Regions from separate parts of the Pseudomonas sp. 10S5 genome, predicted to be linked through region 2. Evidence: riboswitches for the same ligand, from Rfam matches in the RefSeq annotation. Region 2 holds a riboswitch; each other region holds the start of a gene.

Region 1 (7,713 bases), on a different contig from region 2:
CCAATGTAGACCGCGATGCTTTGCAGTCGGGTGATCTGCTGTTCTTCGCCACCGGCGGCGGCTCAACCGTGAGCCACGCCGGAATCTACGTCGGAGAAGGGCGTTTCGTGCACGCACCCGCTACAGGCGGCACGGTGCGGCTAGATAGTTTGTCCAAACCTTATTGGCAAAAAGCCTACCTCAACGCCAAGCGGGTGATCCATCCAGAGCACTTGGCGCGTAATCCTTAGCAACGACTTCTGCCGCTCCGTCGTCGCATGCAGTTGCGCAGTGACCAAAGGGCGGGCTTGCTCAAGATCGGTCCATTGAGCTAGCCGGCCCAGCGATAGTCAAACTATTAAGGCGTAGCGACTGCTTGTTGTGTTTTGGCCGCCGTCACCCGCCAAACTTTGTTACCCACATCGTCCGCTACCAATACTCCGCCATGTTGATCATTGACAACCCCAACCGGGCGGCCTTGGGCGTTGTCGTCATTGTTTAAAAAGCCGCTCAAGAGGTCCACCGGCGTTCCAGATGGTTTGCCATTGGCGAACGGAACGAACAGTACTTTATAACCGCTGTGCGGATTGCGGTTCCAGGAGCCGTGTTGGCCGATGAACATCCCTTGGTTGAAGGGTGCTGGTAAAGATTTTCCGTCAGCGAAAGTCATGCCCAATGATGCAGTGTGCGGGCCCACCGCATAATCGGGCGAAATGGCCGTGGCCACCAGTTGCGGGTTCTGTGGTTTAACGCGGATGTCGACATGTTGGCCGTAGTAACTGAATGGCCAGCCATAAAAGGCGCCGTCTTTGACCGAGGTCACATAGTCAGGCACCAGATCGCTGCCAATCTCATCGCGCTCATTAACCGCAGTCCATAATTTCCCGGTCTGCGGCTCCCAATCCATGCCATTAGGGTTGCGAAGGCCGGAGGCGAAGATTCTGTGGGCTCCGGTGGCGGCATCAACTTCCCAGATCGACGCTCGACCTAGCTCTTTGTCGAGGCCGTTTTCCCCGACGTTACTGTTAGAACCCACGGTGACGTAGAGCTTCTTGCCGTCCTTGCTGGCAATGACATTTTTGGTCCAGTGGTGATTGATCGTACCTGCCGGCAGATCGGTCACGGTTGTCGGTTCACCACGGATAGCGGTCTGGCCGTTTTCATAGTGATAACGCAGCAATTTGTCAGTGTCGGCGACATAAAAATCGTTACCCACCAGCGTCATACCGAACGGCGAATTAAGGCCCTGCAAAAAAACCGTGCGCGTGTCAGCCACGCCACTATGGTTGCTGTCTCGCAGCAGGGTGATCCGGTTAGCGCTAGGTACGCCTGCACCTGCACGGCCCATGACTTTTCTCATGATCCAACCGCGAATACCCGGAGAATCATCGGGTTTGGCGGGCGAATTGGTTTCGGCGACCAGTACGTCGCCGTTAGGCAGGACGTATAGCCAGCGTGGATGGTCCAAGTCTTCGGCAAACGCAGATACCTGGGTGCCTGCTGCCGCGACCGGTTTCGCGCCCTTGGCCCAGCCCACGGCGGGGGCAATATTGACCGTCGGAATCAGTGTTTTGTTGGGCTCTGGCAACATCGGCGTCGGACCCATGCCATCGGCTACTTTAAGTTGGGACGTTTCACCGCATGCAGTAATGCCAAGGGCCATTAGCAAAAAAACAACTATCTGGGGTCTGAGCAGGGGCATATTGAACTCCATAAAGGCGAAGGGGCGCGTAAGGAGATAGAGGCAATTAAACCGTCGAGGTTCAACCTTTCTCGCGGGATTGGCTGAGTGAGAGGTGGGTCGGCGTTTAAGCCATGGATCGCAGAGCTCCGATCCATTTGTCATCAAGCAAGAAAAGCGCTGATCAGGCTGCTCTTAATAACAGTGCGAGGCCGGGGAAGTATTGGCCCTCTTCGTTGTGCAGGTTGCGGTAACCATAAGGGAAATACCACACGACGGCGCAGGCGTGTTGTTTTTGCAAATCTTCGACGAAATCTTCCAGCTCTTCGACTGTGACGCTCTGCATGATTTTACGTGGTGTAACGAAGAGACCGCCGAGTTTGAGGTGGTTTGCATAACTGGTTTTTTTGGCATCACCGACGATATCCAGCAGCGCGGGGGTCAGGTTTATTTCGCCAAAATATGGCCAGCGTTGAGTGGCTTGGATATATGCGCTGTCATCCGATGTCGCAACAAACAGGCCAGTTCGGGCGCTTCGATTACCATCGTCCTGTTGTTTCTTACTGGGGGCATGTTCTAGCGTGACCATCCGGGCCATCCACGCGGCGCTGGAGAGCATGCCGAGGTTGGTGCGTTCGTCAAACCAATGCGTGCATTCACCTTCTCCCATGACCTGACTGTAACGGTCGATGCAATCGAACCAGCATTCTAAGGCGGGACGAAGGAATTCCAGTCTCGGGTTGCTGATGATCAAGCCGCGCATGGCGCCTACCTTGTTTTTTGGATGCTATCAGAAGTATGGCCTTTTGATATCAAATTAGCCAACAACGGCTTGCTGCCTGGTTTTGACCGCTGGGTGAACAAAGCACATGGCGCGTTGATTGACGCTATACCCCCAACCCTCTACCCTTCGCGACATGTTTCAGGTGCTTCGCAATCTACGATTGGCGAAGTGAAACAGGGAAGCCGGTGAGGACGCGTCAAGCGGTCGATCCCGGCGCTGCCCCCGCAACGGTAAATGAGTCGAAGCTATGCACTCAGCCACTGTGTCCGAAAAAGACATGGGAAGGCGCATAGCGGGGCGTTCCCACTCATGAGCCCGGAGACCGGCCTGATCCATCCAACAGCATCACGGCGGGCGATGCTCTGCGCAGGGCTTTTCATTGGCCGTGCTGGCAGTCAATTTCTGTGCCTTCCGTTTGCTATCGCGTGCCCTGCTCAAGCGGAGAGCTGAGATGAACGAATCCCCCGAACGTGACGAACGCCATTTGGCGCGCATGCAGCGCAAAAAAGCCGTGATCGACGAACGCATCGCCAGTTCACCTGACGAGTGCGGTCTGTTGCTGGTATTGACCGGTAATGGCAAAGGTAAAAGCAGCTCTGCATTTGGCATGCTCGCCCGGGCCATGGGGCACGGTATGCAATGCGGCGTTGTGCAGTTCATCAAAGGCCGCAACAGCACGGGGGAAGAGTTGTTTTTCCGACGTTTCCCTGAGCAGGTTCGGTATCACGTCATGGGCGAAGGCTTTACTTGGGAAACACAGGATCGCCAGCGCGACATCACCGCCGCAGAAGCCGCTTGGGCAGTGTCACAAGAAATGCTCCGTGATCCGACCATCGGTCTGATCGTGCTCGATGAGCTGAACATCGCCCTCAAACATGGTTACCTGGATCTGGAAAAAGTACTCAGCGATCTGCAAGGCCGCCCGCCCATGCAGCACGTGCTGGTAACCGGTCGCGGTGCCAAACCTGAAATGATCGACTTGGCCGACACTGTTTCTGACATTAGCGTCGTCAAGCACGCTTTTCAGGCCGGAATCCGCGCACAGAAAGGCATTGAGTTGTGAGTAACCTTTTATGAGAGCGCCGCGTCATTGCCCGGCGGTGTTAATCGCCGCGCCTGCCTCTGGTCAGGGTAAAACCACGGTCACCGCTGCCTTAGCGCGTCTGCACCGCAATCAAGGGCGCACCGTGCGCGTATTCAAATGCGGCCCGGACTTTCTCGACCCGATGATCCTTGAGCGGGCCAGTGGCGCGCCGGTTTATCAGCTGGATTTATGGATGGTCGGTGCCGATGAAAGTCGCCGTCTGTTGTGGGAGGCTGCGGGCGAAGCTGACCTGATTCTGATTGAGGGCGTCATGGGACTGTTCGACGGCACACCCTCAAGTGCCGACCTGGCGCGCCACTTCGGGGTGCCGGTGTTGGCGGTGATCGACGGCACGGCGATGGCCCAAACCTTTGGTGCATTAGCCTTGGGTCTGGCGCTTTATCAACCGGACCTGCCGTTTGCTGGGGTGTTGGCCAATAGGGTTGGCACTGTGCGGCATGCGCAATTGCTGGAAGGCAGCCTCACCGAAGGATTGCGTTGGTATGGCGCTTTATCGCGGGAAACCGGGATCGAATTGCCGAGCCGTCATTTGGGCTTGGTCCAGGCCAGCGAACTGAATGATCTGGACGCCCGCCTTGATGCAGCCGCAGCTGCATTAGCCAGCACCTGTGAGGTAGCTTTGCCACCGCCGGTCGAGTTCGCAGCCCCCAAAGTTGTCGAGACTGAACCGTCGCTGGCAGGCATCACGATTGCTGTCGCCCATGACGAGGCGTTTGCCTTTCTCTACGGCGCTAACCTCGATTTACTGCGGGCTATGGGTGCCGAGCTGTCGTTTTTCTCGCCTATCCGTGACACTCGGATTCCCGCTGCTGACAGCCTGTATCTACCCGGCGGTTACCCGGAGTTGCACCACGTAACACTGGGACAAAACCGGCCCATGCTGGCGGCCATACGTGCGCACCATGTGGCTGGCAAGCCGTTGTTGGCGGAGTGCGGCGGCATGCTTTATCTGCTCGACGCATTGACCGACGTCGACGGCCAACGTGCCGAATTGGTGGGTCTATTGACCGGCGAAGCGGTGATGCAGAAGCGTTTAGCCGCGTTAGCCTTACAAGCTGTCGAATTGCCCGAAGGCGTCTTGCGCGGGCACACGTATCACCATTCGCTGACCAGCACCGAGTTGCAACCCATCGCCCGTGGCCTGAGCCCCAACGGTGGGCGCGGTGCCGAGGCGGTTTACCGTGACGGTCGGATGACTGCGTCTTATGTCCACTTCTATTTTCCTTCCAACCCCCACGCGGTTGCGGCGCTTTTCAAACCATGAATGATCTGGCTTTCAGCCCTGACGAACGTGCAGCGGTGTACCGTGCAATTGCCGAACGCCGAGACATGCGGCACTTCATCGGCGGCGAAGTGGCCCCCCAATTGTTGGCGCGTCTTTTGGAAGCGGCCCATCAGGCGCCCAGCGTGGGCTTGATGCAGCCGTGGCGCTTTATTCGAATCAGCGACCCGCAGTTGCGCGCGCGTATTCAGGCGCAAGTCGAGGAAGAGCGAATTCGTACCGCTCAAGCCCTGGGCGAGCGCGCGGACGACTTCATGAAGCTCAAAGTCGAAGGCATCAATGAATGCGCGGAAGTCTTGGTCGCCGCGTTGATGGACGACCGCGAACGGCATATTTTTGGTCGCCGTACCTTGCCGGAAATGGACATGGCGTCCTTGTCTTGTGCGATTCAAAATCTGTGGCTAGCCTCTCGCGCCGAAGGATTGGGCATGGGTTGGGTGTCGTTGTTCGAGCCCCAGGCATTGGCTGACTTACTGGGCATGCCAGCCGGGGCCAAACCACTGGCAGTTCTATGCCTGGGACCGGTGGCCGAATTCTATCCGGCGCCGATGCTGGCCTTGGAAGGTTGGGCGCAGATACGGCCATTGAGCGAGTTGCTGTATGAGAACCAGTGGGGTGTGACCCGATGAGTGTTGCGTTATTGAGCGTCGCCGGGGTCGCGTTGGATGCGCTGCTGGGCGAGCCGAAACGCGCACACCCGTTGGTGGCCTTCGGGCGCTTTGCCGATCGAATTGAGCAGCGCTTCAATGCGGCTGGACGTGGATGGCGCAGCCATGGCGTTACCGCCTGGTTCATTGCGGTTGTGCCGTTGACGTTGCTGGCGACGGCGTTAAGTTGGTTGCCCTATGTCGGTTGGCTGGTAGACGTGACAGCGCTGTATTGCGCGCTGGGTTTGCGCAGCCTTGGCGAGCATGTAGAGCCGGTGGCCAAGGCGTTGCGTGGCGATGATTTGAATGAAGCGCGGCGCCGGGTATCGTACTTGGTCAGCCGACAGACGGCGGAGCTGGACTCAACTGAAGTGGCCCGCGCCGCGACTGAATCGGTGTTGGAAAATGGCAGCGATGCAGTGTTCGCTGCATTGTTCTGGTTTTTGATTGCCGGTGTGCCGGGCGTAGTGTTGTACCGCCTGAGCAATACTCTGGATGCAATGTGGGGGTATCGCAACGAACGTTTCGAGCGTTTTGGCTGGGCGGCGGCGAAAATCGATGATCTTTTAAATTACCTTCCGGCACGGTTGGTGGCGTTGACCTACGCCGTGTTGGGCAACACTCGGCTGGCGTTACGCTGCTGGCGTGATCAAGCGCCACTCTGGGACAGTCCCAATGCCGGCCCGGTAATGGCCGCTGGCGCTGGAGCATTGAATGTGGAGCTAGGCGGGGCGGCGATTTATCACGGCGAGCTGCATCAGCGTCCACAGCTAGGCGAAGGCGCTGCGGCCGATGCCCAATCGATTGATCGTGGCTGGCAACTGGTCCAGCGCGGAGTCTGGTTATGGTTGTTGATCGTGTGCGTGGGAGCTGAGTTTTATGCTTGAACACGGGGGCCGCTTGAAAGAGGCGGCTGTGCGCTATGGCATCGCCGAAGAGCATTGGCTGGACTTGTCCAGTGGCATTGCGCCGTGGCCGTGGCCAATTCCCGAGATCCCGACACGTGCATGGGCACGCTTGCCGGAAACTGGGGACGGTCTTGAAGCGGCCGCCTGTGTTTATTACGGTGCCAAACATGTGTTGCCGGTGCCTGGTTCCCAATGTGCGATCCAAGCGCTGCCGCGTTTGCGTCGGTCAGGTAAAGTCGGTGTGTTGTCCCCCTGTTACGCCGAACACGCTGAAGCTTGGCGCAGCAGCGGTTTTCTAGTCCGCGAAATGCTCGAACACGAAGTGGATTATTTTCTCGACAGCATTAATGTGCTGGTCGTCGTTAATCCCAACAACCCCACTGGCTTAAACATCGCGCCCGAGCGCCTCTTGGAGTGGCATGCGCGGTTGGCCGAGCGTGGGGGCTGGCTGGTAGTTGATGAAGCATTTATGGACAATACGCCGCAGTTAAGTTTGAGCGCCGAGACTTGGCGCGTCGGGCTAATCGTATTGCGTTCGTTCGGTAAGTTCTTCGGTCTGGCGGGTGCGCGTCTAGGGTTTGTGATTGCCGAACCGCAGTTTCTTAAAGTGCTGGAACGCCACATCGGCCCTTGGGCCATCAGTGGACCAACGCGGGTGCTTGGGCAGGCGTGTCTCAGCGATGTCGAAGGTCACAGGCAGCAGCGTTTACGCACGCAGCAGGCCAGCGAACGACTGGCTGCGCTGATGACGCAATACGGCCTGATGCCGGATGGCGGTTGTGCGCTGTTTCAATGGCTTATTACCCCATCGGCGATTTCTGTGCATGAGTTCTGCGGGAGCCGTGGCGTCCTGTTGCGATTATTTATGAACACACAAACTCCGCAACACAGCAGTTTAAGGTTCGGCCTGCCGGCGCAAGAAGCGCAGTGGCAACGACTTGAGCAGGTGCTCAGTGACTACAACAAGGAAGCACAATGACCACGCTGATGGTGCAAGGCACAACGTCTGATGCCGGCAAAAGCACGCTGGTAACGGCGTTGTGCCGTTGGCTGACCCGCCAGGGTGTCAGTGTCGTGCCATTCAAACCGCAAAACATGGCACTCAACAGCGCAGTGACCGCAGACGGCGGTGAGATTGGCCGAGCACAGGCAGTGCAAGCGCAAGCGGCAGGCCTTGAGCCGCACACTGACATGAATCCGGTGCTGCTCAAACCTAACAGCGACACCGGCGCCCAGGTGATCATCCACGGCCGTGTGGTCACCACCATGAACGCGGTGGCGTATCACGCCTATAAACAGATTGCGATGCAAGCGGTGCTGGCCTCCC
Region 2 (7,713 bases):
CAACCAGACCAGGTCGGCCCGCAAACCATCGACACCCGCCTCGAAACACCGCTCAGTAATTTTTGCCAAGGAAAGGTCATCCAGCGCAATAGTCGGCAGCAGCGCCCGCGCCTGCTCGCACTGCTGTTTCAGCGCTTCTTGCTGGATCGACCACGCAGCACAAAAGGCCAGAGGATCGTTATCGAAATCCAGTCGACGACGAATAATCTGCCCGCGCTCAGCCGGTGCAGTGTGCCCACTGAGTGCCACGTTCAAGCCAAAGCGATCCAGTAATTGTGGGCGTAATTCGCCTTCTTCCGGGTTCATAGTGCCGATCAACACGAACCGCGCCGAATGACGGTGGGAGATCCCGTCCCGCTCCACGACGTTAACGCCACTGGCCGCGACGTCCAGCAGCAGGTCAACCAGCGGGTCAGGCAGCAGATTGACTTCGTCGACGTACAACACCCCGCCGTCCGCCTTGGCCAGTACCCCTGGTGAAAACTGCGCCCGACCTTCACTCAGTGCCGCGTCCAGGTCCAATGTGCCGACCAATCGTTCCTCCGTCGCACCCAGCGGTAACGTGACGAACTGTCCGCTGGCCAGCAAATCGGCCAACCCGCGGGCGAGGGTTGACTTGGCCATGCCGCGAGGGCCTTCGATCAGCACACCGCCGATCTTCGGGTCAATGGCCGTGAGGCACAGGGCTAACTTGAGTTCGTCGGCGCCAACCACTGCGGCCAAGGGAAAATGCGGGATATCGCTCATGTGCAACTCTCAAAAGTGATCAATTTTCTTCAATGTCCAGCAGCAGGTTTTCCAACGCCTCGCGGTATTCGCCGGGCTCTTGCCACAACCCACGTTGCTGAGCTTCGAGCAGGCGTTCGGTCATGTCGCGCAACGCATCGGGATTGTGCTGCTGAATAAACTCCCGGGTCGAAGGATCAAGTAGATAAGCATCAGCCAACAGTGCGTATTGATGATCGTCGATCAACTGAGTCGTGGCGTCGAAGGCGAATAAGAAGTCTACGGTTGCTGCCATTTCAAACGCGCCTTTGTAGCCGTGGCGTTTGACCCCTTCGATCCATTTTGGATTGGCCGCCCGCGATCGCACCACCCGATTCAGCTCTTCTTTAAGGGTTCGAATTTTCGGTAAATCCGGCTGACTGTGGTCGCCGTGATAGCTGGCGGCAGCTTGGCCACTGAGACTTTCCACCGCAGCCAGCATGCCGCCTTGGAACTGGTAATAGTCATTGGAATCGAGCAAATCGTGTTCGCGGTTGTCCTGATTTTGCAGAACCGCTTGCACTTGGCCCAAGCGTTGCGCGAAACGCTCTCGTGCGGGCGTGCCTTCATCAGCCACGCCGTACGCATAACCGCCCCAATTGAGGTAAACCTCCGCAAGATCCTGGCGGGTTTGCCAGAGGCGCCCATCGATAGCGCCTTGCACGCCTGCGCCGTAAGCGCCGGGTTTAGCACCAAAAATACGCCAGCCCGCTTGGCGCGCTGCGTCCTCGACAGGCAATCCCTCGCTTTCAAACCTAAGCCGCTCTTCACGGACCTTGGCCGCCAGCGGGTTTAGCTCATCCGGTTCATCCAGCGCGGCGACCGCCTGCACTGCCGCATCGAAAAGCCGGATCAGGTTGGAGAACGCATCGCGAAAAAACCCGGAAACCCGCAGTGTCACGTCGACCCGAGGACGATCCAGCAAGCTCAATGGCAATATTTCAAAATCATCGACCCGCTGACTGCCAGTAGCCCAGACCGGACGCACGCCCATCAGCGCCATAGCCTGAGCGATGTCGTCGCCACCGGTGCGCATGGTTGCGGTGCCCCACACCGACAAACCCAACTGACGCAAGTGATCACCATGGTCCTGCAAATGACGCTCAAGCAGCAGGTTGGCCGATTGGAATCCAATTCGCCAAGCGGTAGTGGTCGGCAGATTTCGCACGTCTACTGAGAAAAAATTGCGCCCGGTGGGCAGTACGTCGAGGCGACCACGGCTCGGTGCGCCGCTGGGGCCTGCCGGCACAAACCGACCGCTCAGTGCATCGAGCAACCCTTGCATTTCAGCCAGGCCACAGGCATCAAGGCGCGGCGCAACCACTTCGCGCAATGAATGAAGAATAAGTTTTAAGTCATTGTTTTCAGATAATTCGTCGATTGGTAACCCGTGCAGCACTTGCTCAATCAGCTGCGCCGCATACAATTCCAACCGCTCTCGAACGTCGCCAGCCGTTCGCCAAGGGTCTTGGCTGACGCTGAGCAACACATCGGGCCGAGGGCCGTTCCAAGGCTCGGATAACTCACAGTTCAACGGGTCAAAACCCAACTCGAAAGCTTTGCTCAGGGCCCGTAGCAAGCTCGATTGAGCGCCACGGCCGTCGCCTCGGGGGATGCGTAATAGGGCCAGCAAGGTGTCGATGCGCAACCGACCGCTGGGCGATTCGCCGAAGATGTGCAAACCGTCGCGAATCTGCGATTCCTTGAGGTCGCACAAATAGGTGTCCAGACGCGGCAGCCAGACCCCCGCATCGGCGTCGCTGTCGAGCTGCTCGCCCAGTTGCAGCTCGCGGTCGATGTGGGTTTCCCGGACCAGCTTAAGAATGTCGCGTTGCAGTTCCCGTGCCCGGCGCGGGTCGAGCAATTGCGCTTCGTAGAACTCGTCGGCCAGCACTTCCAGGTCACGCAACGGGCCGTAGGTTTCGGCTCGGGTCAACGGCGGCATCAAGTGGTCGATGATCACGGCTTGGGTACGGCGTTTTGCTTGAGCCCCCTCGCCCGGATCGTTGACGATGAACGGATAGATGTTCGGCATCGCGCCCAATACCGCGTCCGGCCAGCAGGTCTGCGACAACCCCACGCCTTTGCCCGGCAACCATTCAAGATTGCCGTGTTTGCCAACATGGATCACCGCATGGGCGCCATAGGCCTTGCGCAACCAGAAATAGAACGCGAGGTATCCGTGGGGCGGCACCAAATCCGGGTCGTGATAGACCGCACTGGCATCTACTTGATAACCCCGTGCCGGCTGAATACCAACGAAGGTCATTCCAAAACGCAGCCCGGCGACCATCATTCGCTCAGCGCGAAACATGGGATCGGCCTGCGGCGCGCCCCAGCGTGCAGTCACCGCATGCTGATTGGCCAGTGGCAATTGGCTGAACGCGGCAAGGTAGTCATCAAGCGCCATGCTTTGCTGACAGGGACGCTGGTCGATCGTGTCCAGATCATTGGTCACGCCGCCGAGCAGTGCATGAATCAGGGCCGTGCCGCTCTCAGGCAACGGCGCCATCGGATAACCTTGCGCCTGCATAGCGCGCAAAATATTCAGCGCCGCCGCTGGCGTGTCCAACCCCACCCCGTTGCCGATCCGACCATCTCGGGTCGGGTAATTGGCCAATATCAACGCGATGTGCTTTTGCTCGTTCGGTAGCCGTGCCAGATCAATCCAGCGCCGCGCCAACTGCGCGACAAAATCCATGCGCTCGGGCTGGGCGCGATAACACACCACGTCCGACTGGCTGCGCTCGCTGTGCCACGCCAAGTCCTTGAAACTGATCGGCCGACTGATAATCCGCCCGTCCAGCTCCGGCAACGCGATGTGCATTGCCAAGTCCCGCGCGCCCAAGCCTTGTTCACTGGCCTGCCAAGCGGGCTCGTTGTCCTGCGCACAAATAGCTTGAATGACCGGCACGTTGCGCCGAAACGGTCGCAGATGAGGGGCTTCGGGGCTGGATTGGGCAAAGCCGGTGGTATTGAGGATCAGCTCAGCCCGGACCTGATCGAACAGGTCCTCCACCACCGCCAGACAACCCGCTTCTTTCAAGCTGGCGACTGCAATGGGCAGTGGATTCAGGCCCTGAGCCTGCAAACGGGCGCAAAACACGTCGATAAATCCGGTGTTGGCCGCTTGCAGATGGGAGCGATAAAACAGCAGCCCTACCACCGGTTGCGACGGCTGCCATTGGGCTTGCCAATCGCTCAGGCTAGCGTTGGCTTTGTGCGGGTGATAAATCGCGGTGCGTGGCAGGGTTTCGGGTTCAGCCCACGGATAATCCCGCGCTAGAAAACGACTGGCCAAGCACCGGTACAACTCCAGCGCATTGTGCATGCCACCCTGACGCAAAAAATGCCAAAGCCGCTCGCCCTCTTCCGCCGTCACGTTGCTTAAGCCGCTAAGCTCCGGGTCAGGCCGGTCATCGCCGGGCACCAGAATCAGCTTCACACCACGCTCAGCCAGCTGCACCAGGCGCTCAACACCATAGCGCCAATAACCGATACCGCCGTGCAGGGAAATAAGAATGACCTTGGCGTGTTGCAGCACTTGATCGACGTAGAGGTCCACCGATGCATGATTCTGCACCTGCATCGGATTGGCCAGGCGCACGCTGGGGTAATCGTCGGGCAACTGTTGCGCCGCTTCCGCGAGCAGCGCCAAGTGGGAATCGCCGCTACAGAGAATCACCAGCTCGGCCGGGGTTTGCCCCAAATCGGCGATGCTGTCGTCGGGGACGAATCCGCCGGGCTGGGTTCTCAGTAAATGCATGGGTCAGCCAGCAACCGCTGCGTGCAACTGGGCTTCAAGCACCCCGGCGTCGAGCTTCTGACCGATCAACACCAAATGGGTTACTCGCTCTTCGTCGGCACGCCACGCGCGGTCGAAATGTTTGTCGAAACGGGTACCGACACCCTGAATCAGCAAACGCATCGGTTTGCCCGGAATCGCGGCAAAGCCTTTGACCCGCAAAATACCGTGCTGCACCACCAATTGGTTCAAGGCATCGAATAACAAGCTTTCGTCAGCCTGCGGCAAGGTGATTGAAATTGAGTCAAACGCATCATGGTCATGATCAGCAGGGTCTGCGCCTTCATGGGAATCGTGATGGCTATGGCGACCGTCGATATGCAGTTCGGACTCGGCGCCCAGGCCTAACAACACGCTGATCGGCAAGCGACCATTGCTGGCCTCAATCACTTTGACCGCTGGCGGCAGCTCCTCCGAGACTTCAGCACGGACTGCGGCGAGGCCGGCAGCGTCCATCTTGTCAGCCTTGTTGAGGATTACCAGATCAGCGCTGGACAGCTGATCGGCGAACAACTCGTGCAGCGGTGATTCGTGGTCCAGGTTCGGATCCATCTTACGCTGGGCATCGACTTGATCCGGGAACGCCGCGAAGGTGCCGGCCAGCACCGCAGGGCTATCGACGACGGTGATCACCGCGTCAACCGTACAGGCGTTGCGAATTTCCGGCCACTGAAAGGCTTGGACCAAAGGTTTGGGTAACGCCAGGCCCGAGGTTTCGATCAGGATGTGGTCCAGATCGCCACGGCGGGCGACCAGCTCGCGCATGACCGGGAAAAACTCTTCCTGAACGGTGCAGCACAAGCAGCCGTTGGCCAGCTCATAAACCCGGCCGTTGGCTTCTTCTTCGGTGCAGCCAATGCTGCATTGTTTGAGCAGGTCGCCGTCGATCCCCAGTTCGCCGAACTCATTGACGATCACTGCAATTCGCCGACCGTCAGCGTTGTCGAGCATGTGCCGTAGCAAAGTGGTTTTGCCCGAACCGAGGAAGCCGGTGACGATGGTGACAGGAAGTTTGGCCAGCGTTTTCATTGGGTGCCCTTTGGCAAAGCGGCGGGCAAAACAGGACGAGAACCGCGCAGCATATGCACGCGGATCAATTCGCCACCGGATCACCCCGCCCGGTTGTAGTGAGAATTCTGATGTCGAGGCAGGTCTCCTGGCTTACGGTGGCATGTCGACTGCCTCATCGCGAGACGCCGAGCACGCGTTCATTGCGCCTTCCCGCGTCAGGCGCAGTGGCTGTGCAATGAACATAACCGTTTACAGTTGCGGGGGCAGCCGCGGCATTGACCGCGTTCCCTTCTTAGCCCCGGCCTGCGCCGGAGAACCTCAAGGATGCAAGGCTACGCAGTGACCTTGGGCAGGTCAATCACCAGCGCCTCGCGACAGGTCGCGCGATTGACGTTTCGCGCCCGGTCATGGTTTCCTGCCACGCTTTACCGATAGCGGAGCAAGCGGATGTCGACGACGCTGGTGGTGGGGCTTGGCTGCCAGCGCGGCTGCCCTGCAAGCCTGCTGCTCGAACTGATCGAACAAAGCCTGGCCGCCCATGGCCTGCGGATCGACGCGATTACCGCCCTGGCGTCCATTGATCAGAAAAGCACTGAACCGGGCCTGCTAGCGCTGGCTGCGCTGCTTGATCTGCCGGTGGCGTTTTTCAGTGCCGCGCAATTGGCAAGCTTCGACGCACAGCTGAGCTATCGATCGGCGCTGGCCTTTGCCCATACCGGTTGCCATGGCGTGGCAGAAAGCGCAGCCCTGGCCTTGGCGGAACAGCTCAGCGGACGCCCCAGCGTATTGCTGATCAACCGCAGCAAAAATCGACACGCGACATTTGCCTTGGCAGGTGATGTACCGAATCCTCGATAATCCGCACTCCGCTCACTCATCCAGCCCTTTGTAGCTTCAGGAGATTCCATGACCGTCTTTTTCATCGGCGCAGGCCCCGGCGACCCGGAGCTGATCACGGTCAAAGGTCAACGCTTGATTCGCAGTTGCCCGGTGATTATCTACGCTGGATCGTTGGTGCCGACGGCGGTCCTGGCAGGCCATAACGCTTTGCAGGTGATCAATAGCGCAGAGTTGCACTTGGAGCAGATCATTGAGCTGATGAAGTCTGCTCATGAACAAGGCCAAGACGTCGCCAGGGTTCATTCCGGCGATCCGAGCCTTTATGGCGCCATTGGTGAGCAAATTCGTCACTTGCGCGAACTGAATATAGCTTTTGAGATCATCCCGGGCGTCACCGCCACCGCCGCGTGCGCAGCGCTGTTAGGCGTGGAACTGACCCTGCCGGACATTTCCCAGAGCGTGATTCTGACCCGTTACGCGGACAAAACCTCGATGCCGGCAGGCGAGGAGCTGGCGAGCCTGGCGCAACATCGGGCGACCATGGCCATTCATCTAGGGGTGAACAATCTGCACAAGATAGTGGCCGAACTAATGCCGCACTACGGCGCTGATTGCCCGATTGCAGTGGTCCATCGTGCCAGCTGGCCGGATCAGGATTGGGTAGTAGGAAACTTGACAGATATAGAAGAAAAAGTGCGGGCCAAAGGCTTTCGCCGTACGGCTTTGATATTGGTTGGCCGGGTGCTGGGCAACAACAGTTTTGCCGACTCATCGCTATACCGTGCCGGGCATGCCCATGTGTATCGGCGTTAATTTTTGTGACTTTTTGCACGACTCAAATCGGCGACAAAAAAACACCCCGAACCCGCGGGGTGTTTTTTTTGTTCAGGTCAAACAGCAGCCTTAGTAGTAAGCGTGCTCTTTTTGCGAGTGATCGGTCACATCGCGGACGCCTTTGAGTTCGGGAATGCGTTCGAGCAACGTACGCTCTATCCCTTCTCTCAAGGTAACGTCAGCTTGGCCACAGCCTTGGCAGCCGCCGCCGAATTGCAGGACCGCGATGTTTTCGTCGTTTTCTTCGACCACATCAATCAACGTCACCTGGCCGCCATGACTGGCCAGACCAGGGTTGATTTCGGTTTGCAAGTAATAATTGATGCGCTCGTTGATTGGGCTGTCGGCATTGACCATAGGTACTTTGGCGTTTGGCGCCTTGATGGTCAGTTGGCCGCCCATGCGATCAGTGGCGTAGTCGACAACGGCATCGTCAAGAAAGGCTTCGCTGAAATTAT
Region 3 (7,713 bases), on a different contig from region 2:
AGGCCAACACCATTGACTACCTCGGTGTGGTGACCTTCAGCAGCAGCCTGTTCTTGATCACCCTGGCGTTGATCTCCGGCAACCATGAAGGCTGGGGCAGTCTGCGCGTAATGCTCGAACTGGCCAGCGCGGCCCTGCTGTTCGCCTTGTTTTTACTGGTCGAAACTCGACAAGAACGCCCAATGATGGACTTGGCAGTTTTCCGTCGGCACACCTACGTCGGTGCCATAATCGCGGGCCTGGCTTACGCGGCCTCGCTGCTGACCATGCTGACCTACCTGCCGATCTATTTTCAGAGCGGCTTGGGTTACAGCCCACAAACCGCCGGTCTGATGATGCTACCCATTGCCGTGCCGCTGTTCATCGTGCCGCGCGTGACCGCCGCCTACCTGACGCACCGGTTTAGTGGCCGCACCTTGCTGACCTTCGGACTAGCGACGATTAGCGTCGGGTTGTTCTGGCTCGGCCTGGAAGTCACGCGTTTGGATTACGTTTCGATGCTGGGTGGTCTTTTGCTCGCTGGGGCAGGAGCGGGGATTTTGAATGGAGAAACGGCGAAGGTTGCGATGTCGACCATCGCGCCTGAACGAGCGGGCATGGCCTCGGGCATCTCCGGAACTGTGCGCTTCAGCGGCATAGTGATCGGTTTCGCCGCGCTGGGTGCCGTTTTGTTCCATCGCATCGCAGCTTCGGTAATCGGTGGACTTCCCAACGCAACGGCGGCCGACGCCTACGCCCTGACTCGCAGTATCGCTGCAGGAGATTTGACCGGAGGTGCGCCAGGCTTGAATTCATTGGCCACGAGCAGCTTTGGCGCAGGCTACCAAGCGATTCTGTTTGTTGCGGCGACAGTGGCAATCATCTCGGCGCTGGCCACCTGGCTGCTGGTACGTACCGCCGACACCGCACCAAACGTACACCACAGCCATGCGCCGGTGATACGACCCACCAGTACGACAACAAACAACCTGTAGAGCTTGGAGGTGGACCCTTCACCCCACCTCAAACGAATACGCCCGTTCAACCTTGCTGACTCGGGTGGTGCAGGCTCGATACCAGGTGGCGCGGCCTTGTTCTCTGATGGCGGCATGTTCAGGGTGATGCTTCCATGAAAGGATGGCGGCTTCGCTGGACCAATACGACACGGTGATCCCCAGCCCATCCTCTCCACGGGCCGACTCAACGCCAAGAAAACCGGGTTGTTGTCGGGCCAACTCGACCATTCGGTCGGCTGCCTCGGCATAGCCGTCGTTGTCATTGGCAATACGCAGCGAGGTGAAAACCACAGCGTAGTAAGGTGCTGCAGGTGTTTTGGCAATCATCGTCTCAGCCCCTGATTGAAGTTGTCACACTGGCCCGACGCAGAAAACACGCCCGAATAAAGGCTGCCACCAACGGTGGCGTCACCCCCACTAGTGCAGCCCTTTCCGGCTGGAACAAAGTGGCGACAAAAAACGGATGACCTGCCAGTTCTACCACCCGAATGTCGCCGGTCTGGTCATGACCCGTACCTGTCAAAGGCCCCGTCAGCAGCGCCTGCGCAAACGCGGTATTGAGGCCAAATCGGCAGCGGTAGGTTTGCGTAGTGTTCAGCGCGCCATAGGCGTTGGCGATCAGTGAGCCTGGAACGAGTTCGATAGCGTCTGCCTTTTCGACCAATGCGCAACTCAACGGCGCGATAACGGCGCGCTGCGCCTCGGGCGAGGTTTCGGCATGTTCCGCGTCCTCCCACCCCAACACATTGCGCGCGTATTCAATCACCGCGTGCTGGAACCCGCCGCAAGTGCCGAGAAACGGCACCTGCTGCTCGCGGGCAAAACGGATGGCATTAAACGCTCCCTCGGGGTCTTGATAAGGACTGGCCGGAACGCACCACAGCCCGTCAAACCGAGCCAACGCAAGGTTGTCATGGGCCTCGGACGTGGGTAACCAGTCAAAGGCAACTGACAATCCTTCGTCATTAGCTACCCGGTCCAGCGCCAAAGGAATCGCCTGATGGGCCGTTACGGTTGAATCGTAATCACCGACTAGCGCAATACGTATTTTTTCGCTACCCATCCATTCTCTCCTGAGTTAACTCGCGCTGGCGCCGAAACTCCTCTGGCAGCTAGCCTTTGGTGGCGCTGCGAACCGCCAAGAAACATACACCATCAAGCGCCCCGCTTACTTAAGTCGCTGTAGGTTGGCTGCGTTAGGGTAGGTCCGATGCAGTTTAAGCTTCAACTCCCCGGGAGCGGAACCGGCGTCAGCACGGGCTTTCCGGAAAAATACGCCAATAGGTTATCCGCCACCAATTGCACGGTTCCTTGGGACGCTTGCGGTGACAGACCGGCGACATGCGGAGTCAATACCACATTGCTCAAAGCTTTCAGCGTATCGGACACTCGCGGTTCGTCATCGAACACATCCAGCGCGGCGCCTGCGATGCGTTTGTGTTCCAGGGCATCGATCAGGTCCGCCGTCGCGATCACGCTGGCACGGGCAATATTGACGATAAAACCGTCTGGACCCAGCGCTTCAAGCACGGCCTTGTCTACCAACTGATGGGTGCCAGCCCCACCCGGCGTGGCGACGATGAAGAAGTCCGACGCACTCGCCAGCGCCTCCGGCGTGGCGCAATAAGCGTAGGGCACGTCGCTGCGCGGGCGACGATTGTGGTAGCTGACTGACATGTCGAATCCCAGAGCACGTTTGGCGATAGCCATGCCCACAGAGCCCATACCGAGAATCCCAAGGCGTTTGCCGGCCAATGAAGGCCGCATGATTTTGTTCCATTCACCGCGTCGAACCGAGGCGTCAGCCCGTGAAATATCCCGCACCAGCGACAGCAACAAGGCCATGGCGTGATCGGCCACCGACGGCGCGTTGACCCCTGCTCCGTTGGTTACCACAACACCCCGAGCCCGGGCGGCATTAAGATCCACATGTTCATAACCGGCGCCAATCACGCAGATGATCTCCAAATGCGGAAGCGCGGCGATTTCGTCGGCGTAGAAACCCAGCGGACCTCGGGTCAACACCGCATTGATCTGCTCGCCGTGGGTGGCAATAGCCTTGGCGCGCTCCGCTGGGGTCGGCGCAAGAATCAGGGTAAAGCCACTGTCTTCAATAATCGGCAGGTAGTCATTGATGGTTTCTACCAGCACTAGAACAGTCGTCATACTTCCCTCTCGTAACGGAGTCAGACAGCGTTAAACCACGAAGGATGATAGACAGTAAAAGGCCCGCACGCGGCGGGCCTCTTCTCAGGATTGAAGCTTCGCCCGAGGCGGTGAGTTCAGTGGATTGAGATTGCGCTCTGCCAGCCAGCCAAAGGCCAGGCCAACGGTGGTCCACAGTACGATCTGAATGCCCAGCGCCGCGGTACGAAATTTCCAGAGCAACACGGCAGAAAAACCGTCCGGTACTTCATTGACGGTAGGAAACATCGCCGCCGCTAAAATCATGATCACGGCATATAACCCTACAGCCAACAACGCGCCGTTCCAGATACCGCGAGTGGCAATTAGCTTACGTGCGGCGTTGATCGCAATGACCATCGCCGCCACGGAGAGCAGCATCATCAAGAAGAACAGCTTGGTGCGTTTGCCGATGGTTGCAGGATCGCCAATCGAGGGCGGATTGGCGGGGTACTTCAAACCCGGCACCAAAATAATCGCAACGAAGGCCGCAAGCGCCAACAATGCCGCAAGCCCACGCGGGCCGACGTTACCAGCCCGGCCCAAAGTATAAGCAAACACCAAGGCGAAGATGCCGCCTAGCGAGACGCTATACGCAATGATGCCGGTGAACAAGCCGAGGGTACTTTGTACTTGGCGGCTGACCAACTCTTCTTCTTGTGCGCCGTCGTGCGTCGCCGACAGGTGCAGCTCTTCGAAGGCAATGGCCCGGTCGATCTGTGGCTCGCCAAAAACTCTTGCAAAGCCAAACGCAAGAAGGCCGGCAAGTAATCCCACCAGCATTCCCCTTACCAATAATTGCCCAGTCATGTCATGTACCCGAAGTTAGTGGCAAGGGAAGCCCAGCAAGTGGCGACCGTCATGCACAAACTCATGGACATACATACCGGAGAACATCGATGTTGCGCCTTGTTCTGCGCCAACGAAATACAGCGCAAGCATCAACAGCAAACCAACAAACACCGCCCACGGCAGAATCTCGCCAAGCGGGATAATCGGCAGCGAAGTATCGGTATGAGTGGTCGTATTAAAAGTCATGGTGTCTCCAGGGAACTCGCGTCCCAAAACGGATAACAGGATGGACAAAACAAGGTCTGGCTTACGGCATTGACCGAACACAGTGGCGCGACCGCGCCGGATTCAAACCGGCTTCCTGCTTTGCAAGATGATGCAAATGCTCGGGCAGTGTACTCTTCTCGACTTGTAAAACCAGTGTGGACCGCCATGGCAACCCGTCTGACGTTGATCTGCCACGCCCGAACCGTGGCGCAAAAGCTCGGCCGTTTTCCGCAAGACGAACCCATAGAGATGGCGTGGCAATCGTCAGCAGGATCGTTGTCGGGACACTTCAAAACCTTGGCTCAGCTACTGAGCGCACCGGAAGCCCGCACGCGGCAGACCGCCCTGCTGTTCGGAACCGAGATGGACATCGCGCCCGCTCTGCGCGACTGCGATTTCGGACGCTGGCAAGGGCACCGCATCGACGACCTCCAGGCCCATGAACCCGAAGCCCTTAACGCTTGGCTTACCGACAGCATGAGCGCCCCCCACGGTGGCGAGTCCGTTGCCGACGTTTGCGCCCGCGTCAGCGCGTGGCTCGAGACCTTGCGCACCCCAGGCCATGTTGTCGCGATCACTCATCCCTTCGTCATCCGGGCAGCTATCGTCCATGCGCTGCAGTGCCCGACGACTGCGGTCAACGCCATCGACATCGAACCGCTGTCGATGACCGAGCTTAGTTTTAACGGGCGCTGGCGACTCAGGATGGAGCGCACAGCAAAACCCAAGCCCTTGTAGGAATGCGCCACTTAGTCACCTAACGCCCGCTGCATCAGGACTGTGTCCACCCAGCGCCCGTGCTTGAAACCCACCGACTCAAACACCCCCACGCGACGAAAACCGAGGCGTTCGTGCAGCCGGATCGACGCGTAGTTTTCGCTGTTGCCAATGATCGCGATCATTTGCCGCGAACCACCATGGGTACAGCGCTCAATGATTGCGCCGAGCAGCGCCTGGCCAATACCCTTCCCGCCCATGCCGTCACGCACATAGACCGAATCCTCTACCGTAAAGCGGTAACCCGCACGCGGTCGGTAAAGGGTCGCGTAACCATAACCCACCACCTCGCCCGCCAGCTCCGCGACCAGATAGGGCAATCCTTTGGAAAGAATATCGGACCGCCGACTCACCATGTCGGCCACGCTGGGCGCGTCCAGTTCAAAGCTGGCAATCCCCCCGAGCACATGCGCCGCGTAAATGGATTGCACACCGGGCAGGTCGTCGTCCGTGGCATCGCGTAAGACTGGGGTATCGCGGGTGTCCATATATCTTCTGCTCCAGTGGCTCTCGAGTGGGTCGCAATAATGCCGTGCACTGATGCGCAAGAGAAGCCGGAGACTTGCGTTCAATGCGCGATAACAAATAGCAGTAACCCAAGATGCTAAGCTCCGTCCTCGATCCGGACAGGCTGTGAAAGGCAGGCATATGATCAGATTCCTCGCTGCATTGTTGATCCTCGCGTCATCCGCCGTTCACGCTCAATCCCCCCTCCTGACCGACCTGCCCCTGAGTTACCTCGAACAGACTGACGGACAATCCCGAAACAAGCCGCTGATTATTTTCCTGCATGGCTCCGGCGCCAATGAAGCCGACCTGTTCGACATCAAGGATCAACTGCCCACCGAGTACACTTTTTTATCGGCGCGAGCACCGCTCGAGGTCGGACCCGGCAGCTATCAGTGGTTTAACAAAAAACCCGGCGACGGCCCCTACGATGGCGAGACCGACGACCTGAGAAACAGTGAAGCGTTGATTTCAGACTTTGTGGCCAAAGCCACCGAGAAGTACCACACCCAGCCGGATAAGGTGTTTTTGATCGGGTTTAGTCAGGGCGCAATCATGTCCTATGAGGTAGCTCTGCGGCACCCGGACATCCTCCGTGGATTTGCCGCGTTGAGCGGCAAGATCTTGCCGATGTTGAAATCCGAGTTGCAGCCGCTACCGGGTTTCAAGGCGCTTGACGTGTTTATCGGTCACGGCACCGCCGACCAGAGAGTTCCCTATGTTGGCGCAACCGACGCTGAAACCTGGTTGAAAGAATTGGGCATTACGCCTGAATCCCATGCGTATCTGGGGATTGGCCATACCATCAGCGATAACGAAATCATGGACTTGGATAGTTGGTTGAAGGAGATCAATCACATTTAAACCACTCTCGGGTCAGTTCACAGAACGTGGTTTGAACAAAAACCTGACCCTTCTGAATAACTGATCTGGATCAATAAAGACCCACCCTATTCAGCGTAGGGTTACAGGGGTTAGTTACGCATCGAATTTGACTACATTTCCCCGAACACGCCGCCCCCCGAGCCGGTAAAAGTTCTCGCCGCACGTATCGTCCAAACGTTTGTCTGTTCTAGGTTCACGTTTTTGCAGCACGCTTTGACGCGGCTGGATCTGCTGTACATCGCGGCCAGGGCTATCGCCTTTCCCTCATTTCTGCAGAGTAGGATTCCATGGCACTCCATCAAACCGTTGAAACCCGCGACGACGCTATCGAAGATGTTTACTCCAGTGGCACGTCGCAACGACGCCTGCCCAAGTATCGGCTGCCTGATCATTCGACTGCGCCATCGGCGGCTTACAACCTGGTCCGCGACGAGCTGTTGCTGGACGGTAATTCCCGGCAAAACCTAGCGACGTTCTGTACCACTTGGGTCGAACCCGAAGTGCAGAAGTTGATGGCTGACGCCCTCGACAAGAACATGATCGACAAAGACGAATATCCGCAAACGGCCGAGATCGAGAACCGTTGCGTGCACATCATTGCCGATCTGTGGCATGCGCCGAAGTCCTGGCAAACCGTGGGTTGTTCGACCACCGGTTCCAGCGAAGCGGCTATGCTCGGCGGCTTGGCGTTGAAATGGACCTGGAAAAAACTCCGCGAAGAAGCCGGTCTGACCACCGACAAACCCAACTTCGTGTGCGGTCCGGTGCAGATTTGCTGGAAGAAGTTTGCCCGTTATTTCGATGTGGAAATTCGTGAAGTACCGTTGCGTGGTAATGCGTTGGGCCTGGAGCCAGCCGACCTGCGTGCATATTGCGACGAAAACACCATCGGTGTGGTTGCCACGCTGGGCGTGACCTTTACCGGTATCTACGAACCCGTTGCGGCGTTGGCAGCCGAATTGGACGCCATGCAGCGTGACCTCGGGCTGAATATCCCGATCCACGTGGACGCGGCCAGCGGCGGCTTTATCGCCCCGTTCATTCAGCAAGAATTGAAGTGGGACTTCCAGATCGAGCGGGTCAAATCGATCAATGCCTCCGGTCACAAATATGGCCTCGCGCCACTGGGCGTGGGCTGGATCATTTGGAGCTCGAAAACCGATCTGCCAGAAGAGCTGATTTTCTACGTCGATTATCTGGGCGGCAACATGGCGACTTTTGCCCTGAACTTCAGTCGCCCAGGCGGTGAAATCATCGCGCAGTATTACAACTTTCTGCGTTTGGGCCGGGACGGCTACACCCGCAT

The links. Region 2 has a riboswitch for cobalamin ahead of cobW (cobalamin biosynthesis protein CobW). Riboswitches for the same ligand answer to the same signal wherever they lie in the genome.
Region 1: linked by a shared signal. The riboswitch ahead of cobO (cob(I)yrinic acid a,c-diamide adenosyltransferase) and the one ahead of cobW (cobalamin biosynthesis protein CobW) in region 2 are both predicted to bind cobalamin.
Region 3: linked by a shared signal. The riboswitch ahead of QN378_RS20480 (CbtB domain-containing protein) and the one ahead of cobW (cobalamin biosynthesis protein CobW) in region 2 are both predicted to bind cobalamin.

What each region holds. Positions count from the first base shown of each region.
Region 1 is NZ_JASJVL010000011.1:69,773-77,485, reverse strand. Features, by position in the region: gene QN378_RS13910 (C40 family peptidase) at 1-230, shown strand, start outside; gene QN378_RS13905 (sorbosone dehydrogenase family protein) at 338-1,681, opposite strand; gene QN378_RS13900 (hypothetical protein) at 1,845-2,423, opposite strand; cobalamin riboswitch at 2,568-2,790, shown strand; gene cobO (cob(I)yrinic acid a,c-diamide adenosyltransferase) at 2,896-3,507, shown strand; gene QN378_RS13890 (cobyrinate a,c-diamide synthase) at 3,518-4,813, shown strand; gene bluB (5,6-dimethylbenzimidazole synthase) at 4,810-5,460, shown strand; gene cbiB (adenosylcobinamide-phosphate synthase CbiB) at 5,457-6,365, shown strand; gene cobD (threonine-phosphate decarboxylase CobD) at 6,358-7,365, shown strand; gene QN378_RS13870 (cobyric acid synthase) at 7,362-7,713, shown strand, end outside.
Region 2 is NZ_JASJVL010000004.1:245,278-252,990, reverse strand. Features, by position in the region: gene QN378_RS06005 (ATP-binding protein) at 1-747, opposite strand, end outside; gene cobN (cobaltochelatase subunit CobN) at 767-4,531, opposite strand; gene cobW (cobalamin biosynthesis protein CobW) at 4,535-5,599, opposite strand; cobalamin riboswitch at 5,699-5,917, opposite strand; gene QN378_RS05990 (cobalamin biosynthesis protein) at 6,029-6,439, shown strand; gene cobM (precorrin-4 C(11)-methyltransferase) at 6,488-7,234, shown strand; gene nfuA (Fe-S biogenesis protein NfuA) at 7,325-7,713, opposite strand, start outside.
Region 3 is NZ_JASJVL010000022.1:36,692-44,404, forward strand. Features, by position in the region: gene QN378_RS20455 (MFS transporter) at 1-974, shown strand, start outside; gene QN378_RS20460 (antibiotic biosynthesis monooxygenase) at 993-1,322, opposite strand; gene QN378_RS20465 (CTP synthase) at 1,327-2,058, opposite strand; gene QN378_RS20470 (2-hydroxyacid dehydrogenase) at 2,220-3,161, opposite strand; gene QN378_RS20475 (CbtA family protein) at 3,246-3,989, opposite strand; gene QN378_RS20480 (CbtB domain-containing protein) at 4,005-4,217, opposite strand; cobalamin riboswitch at 4,248-4,389, opposite strand; gene QN378_RS20485 (histidine phosphatase family protein) at 4,404-4,976, shown strand; gene QN378_RS20490 (N-acetyltransferase family protein) at 4,988-5,503, opposite strand; gene QN378_RS20495 (phospholipase) at 5,664-6,386, shown strand; gene QN378_RS20500 (glutamate decarboxylase) at 6,695-7,713, shown strand, end outside.